DNA from 2 places in the Vibrio sp. HB236076 genome. Region 2 is predicted to be linked to the other one. Evidence: predicted binding sites of a transcription regulator. Region 2 holds the regulator's gene; the other holds the start of a gene.

Region 1 (3,426 bases), 1.0 Mb from region 2:
ACGGCACTCATCAATCCGGTATTGTGACTGCTCAACAAGCAAATGCGGCAATTGTCGCTTTTGATGTGTTAGCGGTTGATAAAGCTGGTTTACAAGCCTTATTTAAGATTTTGACGCAGCGCAGTGACTTTTTAATGAGCGGTGGTAAAGCGCCTAGTAGAAATGACAAATACCCACCACTTGATTCAGGGATGCTCGGGCCATACATTCATCCTGATAATTTAACTATCACGGTTTCTGTTGGTGCTTCATTATTTGATGAACGTTTTGGGCTTAGTGACTTAAAGCCAAGTCAGTTAATGACCATGACACAATTTCCCAATGATGGATTACAAAGTGAGTGGTGTCACGGCGATCTCTTAATTCAATTTTGTGCAAATAGTGCCGATACGACCCTGCATGCGTTGCGAGATATTATCAAACATACACCAGCCTATTTGTCAGTGAAATGGCGTCGTGATGGTTTTATTTCTCCCCATGCAGCCGCTTCTCAAGGGCGAAGAACCCCGATTAACTTGCTTGGATTTCGCGATGGGACGGTCAACCCACCGAATCAACCGGAAGTTGTCAATCGAATGTTGTGGGTCAATAGCAGGAATGAACCAAAATGGGCGCACGGTGGCAGTTATCAAGTCGTGCGCTTAATTCGCTTTTTTGTTGAGCACTGGGATAGAACGCCACTGCAAGAGCAAGAGGCTATCTTTGGTCGTCACCGCGATACAGGAGCTCCAATAGGTAAGCGTCATGAGCATGATGACCCTGATTATCAGAGCGATCCTAAGGGCCAACGAATTCTGTTGGGGTCGCACATGAGAAGAGCAAACCCACGAACTGAGGGAATGCCTGAATATCTCTTATTAAGACGCAGTTACAGTTACTCTTATAACACCGCGCTCAACGGTCAATTGGACGTGGGACTATTGTTCATTGGTTATCAAGCGGATCTAATGACAGGTTTTATTGCCACTCAAGGCCGACTGAACGGAGAAGAGTTAGAAGAGTATATAAAACCTTTTGGTGGTGGTTACTATTTTGCCCTTCCTGGCGTTAAACAAGGTGAGTATCTCGGGCAAAAATTACTTGAGACTTAGGTGAGTACGACTGAAGCCTCCTTTGCTAATCGACAAGCGGCCATATTCATGGCCGCTTTTTTTAGATTTTTAGAGAGCTACTGTCTGCCAGTTTGATAGTTTGAAGACGTAACTCGATGAACGTTTAATTTGAAAATATTAATAGAATGAATAAAAAATGCCGCTCTGATTAGCAAAAATTAAAATATGGTCGACAATTAAGATAAGGCCATATTAACCACCACGGAGGTGGCTTATGAAAACCATGTTAGTAAAAGATTTTATGACGTTACAGGCTATTACTTTTAGTAAAGAAATGCCATTGAGTGCGGCACTGCACAAAGTGATCAACAGTGAACTCTTTGGTGGGCCAGTCATTGATGAGCAAAAAAAAGTCATTGGTTTTCTGTCTGAACAAGACTTGTTGGACAGTCTAGTTAAAGCGAGCTATTTTTGCCAAGACAGTCACACTGTAGAAGATTGCATGCATCGTGAAGTTCTCTCAGTACCGTCTAGTATGCCAATCATTGAGCTGGCACAAATGATACAGGCAGGTAAACCCAAAATGTACCCCGTCATTGATGATGGTAAATTAGTGGGTGTGATCTCTCGTCACCAGGTTCTGAAAGCAGTGAGTTTAAGCTTGGATGATTGTTTTCGCCACCCGGTATAATGTCTGGCCAGTGCTGTCGAGTAAAGCTTTGAAAGCCACTTTATTGAGCGGTTAAACTTGTTTTTTTGCAGTTTATCTCATTGTTTTGTGAAATTGGTTGTAATTTCCTATGATAAATTGTGATTTATGTCATGATATTTTTTTTGGTGCGCGGTAAAGTGCATTATGTACCCGCACAAAAAAATCATAATTTAGGAGACGACCATGTCTAATGCCGTATTTCACTTAGGGGTGACGAAAGAAGATCTCGCTGGCTCTACGTTGGCGATCATTCCCGGCGACCCTGCTCGAGTGGAAAAAATTGCCAATCTGATGGAGAACCCCGTTTTTCTGGCCAGTCATCGCGAATATACACTTTACCGTGCACAATTAGCAGGTCATCCTGTGGTGATTTGTTCAACCGGAATTGGCGGTCCTTCAACATCGATTGCGGTGGAAGAGTTAGCTCAGTTAGGTGTAACGCGCTTTTTGCGTGTCGGCACTACAGGCGCTATTCAACCCCATGTCAATGTAGGGGATATGATCGTAACGACAGGGTCGGTGAGACTTGACGGTGCTAGCACTCACTTTGCCCCATTAGAATTTCCTGCAGTCGCTGATTTTGACGTTGCGACGGCGATGAAATCGGCAGCTGTAGAGTCTGGTGTTACAGTCCATACTGGAGTGACCGCATCAAGTGATACTTTTTACCCAGGTCAAGAGCGTTACGACACCTTTAGTGGTCGAGTTGTGCGTCGATTCCAAGGCTCAATGAAAGAGTGGCAAGACATGGGCGTACTGAACTTTGAAATGGAGTCAGCAACCTTGTTAACCATGTGTGCCAGTTCAGGTTTGCAAGCCGGTTGTGTGGCTGGAGTTATTATTAACCGCAGCCAGCAAGAAACGCCCGATCACGAGACGCTCAAAGAGACGGAAAAACGCTCGATTGCCGTTGTCGTTGCGGCAGCAAAAAACTTGTTAACGGCCTAAGTTTCCTCAGTGATTAAATAAAGGGCCCAGGTGACTGGGTCCTATGTCGATTTTCTATCCATTATAAACTGACTTGGCAATCATCATTACCCCCAGCTTCAACAAACCAGTTAACCAAATGTTGTTTTAAATCTTTCAATTCATCTGGGCCGATAATAGCCAGTCCCAAATCTTGTGCTCGGGTAATATCGTTATGGCGCAAAGGTCGAAAACTCACCAGCATGGCTCGCGCTTGTAAACCGCCAAGCAGATCTCGAAGCGATTCTAGTTTGTACAGCGTGTCATCACCATCATCTCTCATCCCTTTGGTTTTACATTCAATAATATGCAGCTTATTGTTTACAACAGTAGCGACATCGAGTTCGTTGCGAACTTCATAATCACCGAGTTTTCGATAGACTTGGACGTTAAGCGAGCGATCTTGAATGGTTGGCATGGTATTTTGGATGTCACGCACGGTACTGTGAACCAATGTTTCTAGCCATTCTCCATTGGAAAACCGTCTGGCATCTTCGTTAGCAAAGCAGAGCAACCCATTGTGATAAGTGGCGATATTCGCTTCAACTAAATCGGTGAGGAGTATATTGAGTTCGCGATAGCCTTGCTGCTTTTCAGTTAATTTTACCTCTAAGCATTGTTCTTTGCGGCATGTGGTGGCGAGATAATTAAGGGTCGCTAAACCTGGGCCGAGTTCAAGGGCATTACTTGCCCAAC
Region 2 (3,426 bases):
CGAGCAATGGTTACGTGAAGGGTTAGCTGCGATTAATCAACAGTACCCGATATTTGCAGAGATCCGTGGTAAAGGGTTATTAATTGGCGCGGCTTTAAATGAACAATGGCAAGGACGCGCAAAAGAGATTCTGACCGCGGCTGGCGAGCAAGGTTTATTGGTCTTGGTTGCGGGAGCCAATGTTGTTCGTTTTACTCCTTCACTGGTCATCACTAAAGAAGAAATGAATGAAGGCCTTAAGCGTTTGGAAAAAGCCGTCGCGAGTTTGTTTTAATACCTAACCGCGACTTTCTAGTGGTTATTTACTACTGATTTACGCGGGTTAGTATCGCCAATTCATTATGCCTGGCCTGTTGGGCCGGGCATTTTTTTACTCTTTTTCATTTCGAATTCCTTTCTATTTCTATCAATAGATGATGGCTTTTTCATCATGAGCTTTGATTATTTTTCTGCTCATACGGCTGTTACAATCGCGCTGATCTTATCTTGTGACATGAATATACTCTCCCTCACTCAATCAAAATGAGTGTCAGGCGATGAGCAGCGTTCATTTTTCTTTGAGAGTAAAGCATCATGAAACCTTTTGTAGACACGAAAAAGCCAGACAATAAACGCGTTATTGATGGAGTATACGAAACAGGGAAAATGCGTCTCACCATTGCTGAATCAATGGTGAGCAAGCAATTTAAATCCAAAGAAAGCACTCATAGGCGCTATATGATTGAAAAGTTGGCGCTCATACAGCTTAAAGGGATCAAAGGTTTTCCTCAGTTACTAGAGAGCTTTGATGACATGCATCTTTTGCGTATGACACGCTTGAGCGGGGTACGACCCAATCGCCTATCAGAGTCACACTTACACCAGTTGCACCACTTAGTCAGAGCAATGCTCAAAGCGGGCGTAGCACGTCACTCATTGCCGATTCGCGATCTGTTGGTGTCACCACAAGGCAAAATCAGTATGGTCGACTTTGAGCGCGCTACCTTAAAGTCTCGAAGCAGTTGGCTAACTTGGTGGGTCGCTAAGCAAGTTTCTTTGTATCATTTGTATCGTCTTATGGCTCAGTATCAACCGCAGATGCTCACCCCTAGACAAAGCCGTTTTGTGCAATACAGCTTGATGTTGCGAGGCCTAGTTCACAAGGTTAATCACCTTTAAATCTCGATCATCTTGAAATGGATTGATGAGACGAAAAAAAACGCCTGAGCTTAGCCCAGGCGTTTGATTTATTCGTCGTTCTCTGTCGCAACAATAAAAAGTTAACGTGTGCCGTAAACGACAATAGTTTTGCCGTGCGCAGAGATGAGATTTTGCTCTTCAAGCATTTTCAAAATACGACCTACGGTCTCGCGAGAACAGCCAACGATTTGACCAATTTCTTGGCGAGTAATTTTGATCTGCATGCCATCAGGGTGCGTCATCGCATCGGGCTGTTTGGCTAGGTTCAGTAACGTTTGTGCAATGCGACCGGTTACGTCAAGGAAAGCAAGATCACCCACTTTTTGACTGGTTACTTGCAGGCGTTTTGATACTTGACTCGCCAAACGCATCAACACTTCTGGGTTGACTTGAATCAGCTGACGGAATTTTTTGTACGAGATCTCAGCCACTTCACAGGCGCTTTTCGCACGAACCCAAGCCGTACGCTCAAGGCCTTCTTCAAATAAGCCTAGCTCGCCAATAAAGTCACCTTGATTGAGGTAAGAAAGGATCATTTCTTTGCCTTCTTCATCTTTAATCAAAACGGCAACGGTGCCTTTGACAATGAAGTATAAGGTTTCGGCTTTCTCTCCCGCGTGAATCAAAGTACTCTTTGACGGGTATTTATGAATGTGACAGTGAGACAAGAACCAATCTAATGTTGGATCGGTATTCGGTTTACTTAGAACCATAATCTTTTACTTCCTCTGCAGAGTGCACTTGCTGCTATCCATAGTGTAGCGAAGCTGAAAACCAGACTCCTAGCATAAGAGTTCCATCGACTCGCTGCAAGTATTGTTCTTTATCATAAAATTTGTATCTGTTACTAGATACTTATCTCGATTCTAACTACTTTCGTCAAGCAAGTTCGCAGTAAAAGTGTGCACACTGTCACATATTTATTATTCCTTGCTGTGAATGGAAAAGAATTAGCTGATTTTACCGGATTCTATCAATTGCTGAAGCAAGGGCCGCACGATCAATTCCATGGCAAAGCTCATTTTGCCACCAGGTACGACAAGCGTATTGTGACGTGACATAAAAGAACCGTCGATCATGGCTAATAAATAAGGGAAGTCGACGTTTTTAATGCCTCGAAAGCGAATGACGACAAAGCTCTCATCTAAACTGGGTATGCCTTTCGCATTCAGTGGGTTGGAGGTATCAACGGTTGGCACGCGCTGAAAATTGATATGAGTCCGTGAAAACTGCGGGGTGATAAAGTTCAAGTAATCGTCCATTGAGCGAACGATGGAGTCCATCACGGCTTCGCGCGAGTGACCTCGGTCACGGGTATCGCGGACAAACTTTTGAATCCACTCCAAGTTCACGATAGGTACCATACCGATCAAAAAATCGACGTGTTGCGCGACGTTGACTTCACCGTCGACCACGCCACCGTGTAAGCCTTCGTAAAAAAGCACATTGGTATCGTCGGGTAATTCTTGCCAAGGGGTGAACGTTCCCGGCATTTGATTAAAAGGGACCGCTTCATCAAAGCTGTGCAGGTAGCGACGTACTTGACCGCTGCCATCGCGCCCATAGCGACGAAAAAAATTGGCCAGCGATTCGAAGTCGTTGGCTTGTGGACCAAAGTAGCTGATATGGCGACCTTGTTCACGGGCTTTGCGTATTTCAATGTCCATTTCTGGGCGCGTGAAGCGATGGAAGCTATCCCCTTCAACCCACGCGGGTTTGATGCTCAACATATTGAACATTTTGCGAAAAGCTTCGGAAGTGGTTGTAGTTCCGGCACCCGATGAACCGGTGACGGCGATGATAGGATGTTTCGCTGACATGACAACCCTTGTCTTATTTCAACACAACCTGTGTTTATAACGGTTAGTATGTAATGTTGCCGAAGACAATATCATGAACACATGGCTGAGACTGATTTAAACGGCAACAATGGGATGGCTTTCTCACCTTGAGTTAGCCAAACAAATAATTCTACTGGTAGCATACCACAAACACGCATCTGTGATCACAACGCATCGTGTGTTGCTTGAGTCATTGATTGACGAGTTTGAATATTGACGGTTTCGTGAAGTTCAGAATAAACGACGTGGGCCTCACCACGAGCGAGTAAGGTTTTAACTTGTGCGACTTTCTCACTCAATGAAACTTCATGTTCACCGTAATCGGTCCCTTCGCGCAAAACAAATTGCTCGATTAAGTTCTCTAACGCGTCAGGGCTGATGTCTTGCCAAGGAACGATCATATTGT

What was found. Region 2 encodes CRP, which controls carbon source genes, mostly activating them, when cyclic AMP is high. Its sites were predicted from a motif close to TGTGANNNNNNTCACA; they were not measured.
Region 1: udp (uridine phosphorylase) is a predicted target of CRP. The motif match lies at 1,862-1,877, and genes of this name have one in related genera.

The regions. Positions count from the first base shown of each region.
Region 1 is NZ_CP162601.1:1,251,230-1,254,655, forward strand. It holds gene efeB (iron uptake transporter deferrochelatase/peroxidase subunit) at 1-1,091, shown strand, start outside; gene AB0763_RS05500 (CBS domain-containing protein) at 1,327-1,743, shown strand; gene udp (uridine phosphorylase) at 1,948-2,712, shown strand; gene AB0763_RS05510 (DUF1887 family protein) at 2,774-3,426, opposite strand, start outside.
Region 2 is NZ_CP162601.1:234,298-237,723, forward strand. It holds gene AB0763_RS01085 (aspartate aminotransferase family protein) at 1-274, shown strand, start outside; gene AB0763_RS01090 (hypothetical protein) at 574-1,158, shown strand; gene crp (cAMP-activated global transcriptional regulator CRP) at 1,260-1,892, opposite strand; gene AB0763_RS01100 (phosphoribulokinase) at 2,130-2,999, opposite strand; gene AB0763_RS01105 (YheU family protein) at 3,185-3,421, opposite strand.